One region of the Variovorax sp. GW821-FHT09A10 genome, then DNA from elsewhere that is predicted to be linked to it. Evidence: riboswitches for the same ligand, from Rfam matches in the RefSeq annotation. Region 1 holds a riboswitch; the other holds the start of a gene.

Region 1 (5,091 bases):
GCTGGGCAGGTCGCCGCGCAGCGCGACGAGGCGCTTGACGCCCATGGCCTTCAGCTCGGCCAGCTGCTCGCGCACAGTGGCGCGCGTGGCGCCGATGCACGAGAAGTGGCTGGCGGCGTCCACGCCCTCGGCCAGGATCTCCTGCACCGCACCGAAGGTGCCCTGGTGCGTGGAGCCGCCCGCGCCGTAGGTGACGGAGCAGAACTGCGGCTTGCGCACATACAGCTGCTGGCGCACGGCGCGCAGCTTGACCGCGCCTTCGGGCGTCTTGGTCGGGAAGAATTCGAAACTCAGCGGAAGGCGCACCTGCGTCTCCTTAGGAACCGTCGCCGGCCTTGGCAGCACGAACGGCGTGAATGAAAAACTCGCGGTTGCCGTCGCCCCCGGCGATCGGGCTGTCGAACCAGCGCAGCACCTTCAGCTCGAGCGCCGCGCAGGCGTCGTGCAGGCGCTTCTCGACCACAGGGTACATCGCCTCGTCGCGCACGATGCCGCCCTTGCCGACCTGGCCGGGCTGCAGCTCGAACTGCGGCTTGACCAGCATCAGCAACTGGCCGTCGTCGGCCAGGAACTGCACCACGGCCGGCAGCACCAGCGTGAGCGAGATGAACGACAGGTCGCCGACGATGAGGTCGAAGCGCGGTTCAGGCGGGGCTTCGACAACTTCGACCGCCTCGCCAGTTTCTGCGCCTTCCTCATCGTCCACCTGCAAATCGGCCGGCGACAACGCCCGCGCATTGACGCCTTCGATGGCGACCACGCGTGCGTCCTCGCGCATGCGCGGATGCAGCTGCCCGTGGCCCACATCGATGCCCACCACCTTGGCGGCACCGTGCTGCAACAGGCAGTCGGTGAAGCCGCCGGTCGACTGGCCGACGTCCAGGCAGAGCTTGCCCGTCGGGTCCACGCCGCTGACCGCCAGCGCACCTTCGAGCTTGAGGCCGCCGCGCGACACGTAGCGTGCCTCGGCGGCATCGGCGAGCTCGAGCTCGGCCGACTCGGGCACTTCGTCCTTGTTCTTGACGACATTGCGCCACGCGTCGCTCGTGCCCGCGTCACGCCAACGCATGCCGCCGGCGATGAGCCGGACAGCTTGCGAACGCGAGGCGGCCATGCCGCGCTCTACCAACAGTTGATCGGCGCGCACGCGGATCAGTAGCGGTAGGTGTCCGGCTTGTAAGGGCCGTTCTTGCTCACGCCGATGTAGGCGGCCTGGGCGTCGGTCAGCTCGGTGAGCATGGCGCCGACCTTCTTCAGGTGCAGGCGCGCGACCTTCTCGTCCAGGTGCTTGGGCAGCACGTAGACCTTGCCGGCTTGATACGCATCGGGCTTGGTGAACAGCTCGATCTGGGCAATGGTCTGGTTGGCGAACGACGACGACATCACGAAGCTCGGGTGGCCCGTGCCGCAGCCCAGGTTCACGAGGCGGCCCTTGGCCAGCAGGATGATCTTCTTGCCGTCCGGGAAGGTGATGTGGTCCACCTGCGGCTTGATCTCTTCCCACTCGTACTTCTCGATCGACGCGACGTCGATCTCGTTGTCGAAGTGGCCGATGTTGCAGACGATGGCCTGGTCCTTCATCTTGACCATGGTGTCGTGCGTGATGACGTCCTTGTTGCCGGTGGTGGTCACGAAGATGTCGGCCTTGTCGGCGGCGTACTCCATGGTCACGACCTTGTAGCCTTCCATGGCCGCCTGCAGGGCGTTGATCGGGTCGATTTCAGTCACCCACACCTGGGCGCTCAGGGCACGCAGCGCCTGGGCCGAGCCCTTGCCCACGTCGCCGTACCCGGCCACGCAGGCCACCTTGCCGGCGATCATCACGTCGGTCGCGCGCTTGATGCCGTCGACCAGCGATTCGCGGCAGCCGTACAGGTTGTCGAACTTGCTCTTGGTGACCGAGTCGTTCACGTTGATGGCGCGGAACAGCAGCGTGCCCTTGGCGCTCATCTCGTTCAGGCGGTGCACGCCGGTGGTCGTCTCTTCGGTCACGCCGATGATCTCGGCCGACTTGCGGGTGTACCAGGTGTCGTCGACAGCCAGCTTGGCCTTGATGGCGGCGTAAAGAATGCGTTCTTCTTCGCTGGTCGGGTTGGCGAGCACGCCCAGGTCCTTTTCGGCGCGCTGGCCCAGGTGCATGAGCAGCGTGGCGTCGCCGCCGTCGTCCAGGATCATGTTCGGGCCTTCGCCCTTCGAGCCCTTGGGACCGAAATCGAAGATGGCGTGGGTGTAGTCCCAGTAGTCCTTCAGCGACTCGCCCTTGATGGCGAACACCGGCGTGCCGGCGGCGGCGATGGCGGCGGCGGCGTGGTCCTGCGTCGAGAAGATGTTGCACGAGGCCCAGCGCACTTCGGCGCCCAGGGCTTGCAGCGTCTCGATGAGCACGGCCGTCTGGATGGTCATGTGCAGCGAGCCCGTGATGCGCGCGCCCTTCAGGGCCTGGCCCTTCGAGAACTCTTCACGGATGGCCATGAGGCCGGGCATCTCGGTTTCGGCGATGCGGATTTCCTTGCGGCCCCAGGCGGCAAGGGACAGGTCGGCAATCGCCTGGTCGGCGGTCGAGACGGGGGTGGGCTTGAGTACAGCGCTCATGAGAACTCCAAAACTGGTTTGAAAGATGCCACTGCGTACGGGGAAGAAAAACTCACCGCGAGAACAGCGGGTGAGCGTGGTTGCGATGTGGTCCGAGCCTCACGCCTGACGGCGCTGCAACGCTCCTCGGAGCGCCGGATTGTAGTCGCGCCCGCCCGGCCCGCCAATCGACCGGGGCATCCCACATCACGGAAAGCGCCGGCGCCCGCCAGGCCGGGCCGGACGGCGCGGGCCACCCCGGGAAACTCCGCAGGCAAATCCGCGCTTGGAGCGCCCTGAGCCGCGCCGGCCCGGCGTATCGTGGCGGCGGGCCCCGGCCGCCCGGCCGCTGCCTGCATCCACCCGTTCGATTGTTTTCATCACCCGACACAGGAGATTCCGCACCATGGCCACTGCCAAGAAAGCCGCCGCGAAAAAAACCACCGCCAGCAGCGCCGGCGCGAAGCAGGCGGCGCCGTCCGCCGCGGACATGCTCGATCCGATGAAGAACCTCAAGGGCATGGCCGAGCGCCTGCAGAACCTGAACCTGACCGGCGGCGCCGGCAAGCTGCTCGACAGCGGCCGCAAGGACCTGCAGGCGCTGATGCAGGCCAACGAGAAGTCCTACCAGGGCCTGCAGACCGTGGTGCAGCGACAGACCGAGATGATCAAGACGGCCATCGCCGAATGGCAGACCGCCGCCAAGGCGATGCCGGGCAAGGACCCGAAGGAAAACCTGGCCAAGCTCGACGAGCTGGGCCGCCAGTCGTTCCAGCGCGCCGTCGACGACATCAAGGAACTGGCCACCCTGGCCGCCAAATCGCAGGCCGACGCCTTCGACGTGGTGCGCCAGCGCATCCAGTCCAACGTGGACGAAGTCACGAAGCTGCTGCAGCGCAAGTAACAAGAAGCAAAGAAAGGCCCGCATGACCGCCGTCGCGCCCCGCACCGAACGGCGCACCCGCGCCAACGGCATCGAACTGGCCTGGGACAGCTTCGGCGACCCCGAGGCGCCGCCGCTGTTGCTGGTCATGGGCCTCGGCGCCCAGATGGTCGCCTGGGACGACGCGTTCTGCGCCGCCCTGGCGCAGGCCGGCGGGCACCACGTGATCCGCTTCGACAACCGTGACATCGGCCACTCCACCCACCTGCCGCACGCCGGCGTGCCTGACATCCAGGCGCTGATGCTGCAGGCCATGGCCGGGCGCCCGCTGCAGGTGCCCTACACGCTGCGCGACATGGCCGACGACTGCGCCGGCCTGCTCGACGCGCTTGGCATCGCGCGCGCCCACGTCGTGGGCGCGTCGATGGGCGGCGCCATCGGGCAGGAGATGGCCATCCATCACCCGGGGCGGATGCGCTCGCTCACCAGCATCATGTCGAGCACCGGCGACCCGGCCCTGCCGCCGCCCACGCCCGAGGCGCTGGCGGTGCTGTTCGCGCCCGCACCGACCAGCTTCGAGGCCTACCTGCCGCACCACGCCAAGCTGTGGCGCGTGCTGCGCGGGCCCGACGCCTTTCCGCTCGACGAGGCGCGCGACGCCGAGCGCGCGCAACTGGCCTTCCTGCGCGGCCTCAACCCGGGCGGCGTGGCGCGGCAGCTGGCGGCCGTGTTCGCGTCGGGCAACCGCAAGCCGGCGCTGCGCGCGGTGCAGGTGCCCACGCTGGTGATCCACGGCGATGTCGATCCGCTGGTGCCCGTGGCCTGCGGCATCGACGTGGCCGAGGCCATTCCGGGCGCGACGCTGCTGCGCATTCCGCGCATGGGCCATGCGCTGCCGATCGCGATGTGGCCGCAGATCATCGAGGCCATCGCCGCGCACACCGCACGGGCGGCGCGGCGCGACGATCACTGAAGAAATAAAGACACAACAACGAACCCAGACGGAGGTGTTTTGATGAACCAGTTTCCGTCCCTCGATCCCATGGCCCTGTGGCGCGAGCTCACGGCCCAGTGGGAAAAAAGCACCAACGAATTCGCCAACGAAACCATGGCCTCGGACCCGTTCCGCCAGGGCATGCACGGCGGCATGAACGCCTCGCTCACCGCGCAGAAGGCGGTGGGCGACCTGATGGCGCGCTACCTCACGCTGCTGAACCTGCCCACACGCGGCGACCTGCAGGCGCTGGGCGAGCAGCTGCACCGCATCGACGACCACCTGGCGGGCATCCGCCGCGCGCTGGAAGGCGGGGCCAGGCCTGCCGCGCGGACCGCCGACGCGGCCACCGCCCCGCCTCGGCCGCGTCGCACCAAGCAACCGCCCACGGCGGCGGCAGCGCCTGCACCGGCAGCCAAGGCCGTCACCGCCGCGAAGAAACGCCCCGCCGGAAAGCGCCGCCCATGAGTGCGCCGCCCGACACCTTCCAGCTGCCCGACATCCGCGGCGAGATCGAGCGCACGATCCAGCGCAACATCAAGGGGCTGGACTTCCTGACCTCGACCGCGCCCGCCGTCGGCCTCACGCCCAAGGACGAGATCCACCGGCGCGGCACGCTGAGCCTGTACCACTACCGCCCGAT
Region 2 (5,091 bases), on a different contig from region 1:
AGCGGGTCCACGGCGCGGTGGCGGGTGCGGCCGCGCGCAGCGCGCGCACCTCGGCACGCCAGCCGCGCCACTGCCACGCGGCGGCCACGACGCCCGCGCCGATCAGGCCCAGCGTGGCCTCGCGGCGAAAGAGCCCGAAGATGGCCAGCGCCTGGAAGGCACAGATGTAAAGGCCGACGCCGAGCGCGGCCGACATGGCCGCCTCGAGCCAGGCGTCGCGGCGCGACGGTGGGCGCAGGCGCGCGAGCACCGCGCGGCCGGCACCCCAGCAGGCAATCACGAAGATCGCGAACTGGGCGTAGTGCGCGGCGGCAAAGATCAGCTTCTGAATATCAACTCCCGTGGCCGGTCACTCCGGTCGCGCCGACCGGCCGGCAGGTTCAAAGGTTCGGCGCCAGCAGGCGCTCGAGCTCCGATTCGCTCGTGCGGCGCCGCGCGGCCTGGTCCTGCAACTGGTCGTGCCCGATCTTGCCGACGTTGAAGTACGTCGCGTCGGGATGCCCGAGGTAGAAGCCGCTCACGCTGGCGGCGGGCATCATAGCGAGGCTCTCCGTCAGGGTCATGCCAATGTCCGCGCAGTTCAGAAGGTCGAACATCGGGCCCTTCACGCTGTGGTCGGGGCAGGCCGGGTAGCCGGGCGCGGGGCGGATGCCGCGGTACTTCTCGGCAATCATGTCGTCGTTGCTCAGGCCCTCGTGGGGCGCGTAGCCCCACAGGTCGGTGCGCACGCGGTGGTGCATGGCTTCGGCAAAGGCCTCGGCCAGCCGGTCGGCCAGGGCCTTGAGCATGATGGCCGAGTAGTCGTCGAGGTCGTCGATGAAGAATTTCTCTTTCTTCTCGACGCCCAGGCCGGCCGTGACGGCGAACACGCCGACGTAGTCCTTCACGCCGCTGTCCTTGGGCGCGACGAAGTCGGCCAGGCAACGGCTGGGGCGCATCACGCCGTCGATCACCTGCTTCTCGGTCTGCTGGCGCATGCCGTACCAGGTGAGCGCGACTTCGCTGCGCGTCTCGTCGGTATAGAGCTCGATGTCGTCGTCGTTCACGGTGTTGGCAGGCCAGAAGCCCACCACGCCGCTGGCGCTGAGCCAGCGCCCTTCGATGAGGCGCTTGAGCATGCGCTGGCCGTCGGCGTACACGCGCACGGCCTCGGTGCCGACGATCTCGTCCTTCAGGATGGCGGGGAACGGGCCGGCCAGGTCCCAGGTCTGGAAGAACGGGCCCCAGTCGATGTACTTGGCCAGCTCGGTGAGGTCGAAGTTCTTGAACACGCGCCGGCCGATGAACTTGGGCACCGTGGGCACGAAGTTCGCGAAGTCGACGGGCGTCTTGTTGGCGCGCGCCTTGGCCAGGGGCCACATCGGCACCTGCTTCTTGTTGGCGTGCTGCGTGCGCACCTTCTCGTAGTCGGCGTTGATCTCGTCGATGTACGCGGTGGCCTGGTCCGAGAGCAGGCTCTGCGCCACGCTCACGCTGCGCGAGGCATCGGGCACGTAGACCACGGGGCCTTCATAGTGCGGCGCGATCTTCACGGCCGTGTGCACGCGGCTGGTGGTGGCGCCGCCGATGAGCAGCGGGATCTTCTTGATGCGGAAGTGGTCGTCGCGCTGCATTTCGCCGGCCACGTACTGCATTTCTTCGAGGCTGGGCGTGATGAGGCCCGACAGGCCCACGATGTCCGCGCCCTCGACCTTGGCCTTGGCCAGGATTTCGTGGCACGGGACCATCACGCCCATGTTCACCACTTCGAAGTTGTTGCACTGGAGCACGACGGTGACGATGTTCTTGCCGATGTCGTGCACGTCGCCCTTCACGGTGGCGATGATGATCTTGCCCTTGGTGCGCACGTCGCGGCCGGCAGCCTCGTCGCGCAGCTTTTCGGCTTCGATGTAGGGCAGCAGGTGGGCCACGGCCGACTTCATGACGCGTGCCGACTTGACCACCTGCGGCAGGAACATCTTGCCGGCGCCGAACAGGTCGCCCACGATGTTCATGCCGTCCATGAGCGGGCCTTCGATCACGTGCAGCGGGCGGCCGCCCTTGGCCAGGATCTGCTGGTAGGCCTCTTCGGTGTCCTCGACGATGAAGTCGGTGATGCCGTGCACCATGGCATGCGACAGGCGCTGGTTGACGTGCACCGGGTGCTCGGGCGTGCCGCGCCATTCGAGGCGCTTGCTTTCGTCCTTGGCGCCGCTCTTGGCGGTCTCGGCCACTTCGACCAGGCGCTCGCCGGCGTCGGGGCGGCGGTTCAGCACCACGTCTTCCACACGCTCGCGCAGCGTGGGCTCCAGGTCGTCGTACACGCCGACCATGCCGGCGTTGACGATGCCCATGTCCATGCCCGCCTGGATCGCGTGGTACAGGAACACGGTGTGGATGGCTTCGCGCATCGGGTCGTTGCCGCGGAAGCTGAAGCTCACGTTGCTCACGCCGCCCGACACCTTGGCGCCCGGCAGGTTCTCTTTGATCCAGCGCACGGCGTTGATGAAGTCGACCGCGTAGTTGTCGTGCTCCTCGATGCCGGTGGCGATGGCGAAGATGTTCGGGTCGAAGATGATGTCTTCGGGCGGAAAGCCCACCTCGTCGACCAGCACGCGGTAGGCGCGCTCGCAGATCTCGATCTTGCGTGCGTAGGTGTCGGCCTGGCCCTTCTCGTCGAAGGCCATGACCACGGCGGCGGCGCCGTAGCGCTTGACCAGCTTGGCCTCGTGCTTGAACTTGTCGACGCCCTCCTTCATGGAGATGGAGTTGACGATGCCCTTGCCCTGGATGCAGCGCAGGCCGGCCTCGATGACGTCCCACTTCGAGCTGTCGACCATCACCGGCACGCGCGCGATGTCGGGCTCGCTGGCAATGAGGTTCAGGAAGCGGACCATGGCGACCTTGCTGTCGAGCATGGCCTCGTCCATGTTGATGTCGATCACCTGCGCGCCGTTCTCGACCTGCTGGCGCGCGACGGCCAGGGCGTCCTCGAACTGGCCGTTGAGGATCATGCGCGCGAAGGCCTTGGAGCCGGTGACGTTGGTGCGCTCGCCGATGTTGACGAACAGCGTGCCCTGGCCGATGGCGACCGGCTCGAGGCCGGACAGCTTCATGGGAGGGGGAGCAACGGGAGCGGAAACGGATGCGGGAATCTGGGACATGGCCTCACCTGCGGAAGAGTCGGACAGGCGAGCGTCGTTGTCGCCCCAAGCCTGACGATTCGCCTCTGTGGCGAACCGCTGCAACGCTCCTTGGGAAGTCGCGCATTTTAGGTCGATTCGATTGCGCCCTGGGAAAACCCCAGTTTTCATTCCTGCATGTGTCAACAGAATGCGCCCACCGTTTCTGAACGAACGTTCGTGTTTTTAACCAAACGTAAGGGAGTTCGCCGATGGCCAGGAAGTGGAATGTCCGGTTGCAGCATGCAGCCACCCCGATGCGCGCCGTGGCCTTGAGCTGCGGCCTCCTGGCCGCCGCGGCCCTCGCGGTTCATGCGCCACCGGCGCGTGCCGCCGCCGGCGACAGCGCCACGCGCGTCGAGGCCCGCGTCACCTCCGACACGGCGAAGACGAAGTACCCGATCGTGCTGGTCCACGGCCTGCTGGGCTTCGACAACCTGCTGGGCGTCGACTACTTCTACGACATCCCCGGCCGGCTGGCCGCCGCGGGCGCCAAGGTGTACGTGGCGCAGGTGTCGGGCACCAACACCTCCGAGATCCGCGGCGAGCAGCTGCTGCAGGAGCTCAAGACCATCCGCGCGCTGGAGCAGAACCCCACGCTCAAGTTCAACCTCATCGGCCATTCGCAGGGCTCGCCCACGGTGCGCTATGTGGCGGCGGTGGCGCCGGACATGGTGGCCTCGGTCACGTCGGTGGGCGGCGCCAACGGCGGCTCGAAGGTGGCCGACCTGCTGGCCAAGCTGCCCGAAGGCGGCATCGGCCAGACCCTGGTGGTGAAGGCCGTCGGCCTGCTGACGGGGCTGATCGGCTTTCTCTCGGGCAAGGACCCGAGCCAGCTGCCCGAGGTGCCGCTGAACGCGCTGGCCTCGCTGACCACGGCGGGCGGCGCGGCCTTCGACGCCAAGTTCCCGCAGGGGCGCCCCGCGCCGGGCTCGTCGTGCGACGTGAAGAGCGGCGCGGCCGTGGCCAACGGCGTGCGCTACTACTCGTGGTCGGGCGTGTCGACCAGCTTCAACCTGTTCGACCCGAGCGACACGGCGCTGTCGACGCTGGGCAGCCTGTTCTTCTTCGGCGAGGCCAACGACGGCCTGCTCGCGGTCTGCACCACGCGCCTGGGCACCCACCTGGGCGACTACCGCCAGAACCACCTGGACGAGGTGAACCAGGCCTTCGGCAACACCTACGGCAGCCAGTTCCCGTACTACGAGAAGAAGCCGCCGGAGCTGTTCAGGGAACAGGCCGCGCGACTCAAGAGCGCGGGGCTCTGAGGACGCTGCGCATGCGCGGTGTGGCCTTGACCATCGGCGCCGTCGCGCTGGTGGCCGCGGGGACCGGCTGGCTGGCGCTCGGCCCCGGGGCGGTCGATGCGCCTCAGGCCGCCGCGCCCCGCCCCACGGCGGCGGTCGCGGTGCCCGGCGCGCCCCCGCCGGTGCCGCAAGCTGCGGCGGCCCCCGACACCCTGCTCACCAGCGACCTCATCACCCTCTTCGACCAGGTGCTCGCCGAAGCGCAGGCCGACAGCAAGGCCACGCTGATGGCCCGCGCGCCCGCCCTGCTCGCCCAGCGCCTGCGCGAGGACTGGCGCGTGCGCGCGCTGGGCCTGCTGGAGCGCTACGTCGACATGCAGGAGGCCCTGCGCACCCTGCAGCCGCCCGCGCCCGGCGACCCGGCCTTTTTGCGGCGCAGCCTGGAGGCGCGCGAGGCGGTGCGCCGGCAGTTCTTCGCGCCCGAGGAAATCGAAGGCCTGTTCGGCGACCAGATCCGGCAGGACCGGTTCATGGCCGAGAAGATGGAGCTGCTGTCCAACCCCGACCTCACGCCCGAGCAGCGTGCGGCGGCGCTGGCGCACAGCGAGCAGGCCTGGCTGTCGCCCGCGCAGCGCGAGGTGCGCAAGGAGGCGGTGGCCCACCTCGACGTGATGCGCCAGACC

What was found. Region 1 has a riboswitch for S-adenosylhomocysteine ahead of ahcY (adenosylhomocysteinase). Riboswitches for the same ligand answer to the same signal wherever they lie in the genome.
Region 2: it holds a riboswitch for S-adenosylhomocysteine, as region 1 does, so the genes downstream of both, metH (methionine synthase) here and ahcY (adenosylhomocysteinase) in region 1, are expected to answer to the same signal.

Annotation. Positions count from the first base shown of each region.
Region 1 is NZ_JBWKPT010000005.1:62,019-67,109, reverse strand. It holds gene metF (methylenetetrahydrofolate reductase [NAD(P)H]) at 1-306, opposite strand, end outside; gene AC07Q9_RS19945 (TlyA family RNA methyltransferase) at 317-1,147, opposite strand; gene ahcY (adenosylhomocysteinase) at 1,153-2,592, opposite strand; S-adenosyl-L-homocysteine riboswitch at 2,658-2,726, opposite strand; gene phaP (TIGR01841 family phasin) at 2,978-3,475, shown strand; gene AC07Q9_RS19930 (alpha/beta fold hydrolase) at 3,498-4,427, shown strand; gene AC07Q9_RS19925 (hypothetical protein) at 4,470-4,916, shown strand; gene AC07Q9_RS19920 (alpha/beta fold hydrolase) at 4,913-5,091, shown strand, end outside.
Region 2 is NZ_JBWKPT010000016.1:23,494-28,584, forward strand. It holds gene AC07Q9_RS30965 (ArnT family glycosyltransferase) at 1-280, opposite strand, end outside; gene metH (methionine synthase) at 381-3,143, opposite strand; S-adenosyl-L-homocysteine riboswitch at 3,166-3,241, opposite strand; gene AC07Q9_RS30975 (esterase/lipase family protein) at 3,374-4,429, shown strand; gene AC07Q9_RS30980 (lipase secretion chaperone) at 4,441-5,091, shown strand, end outside.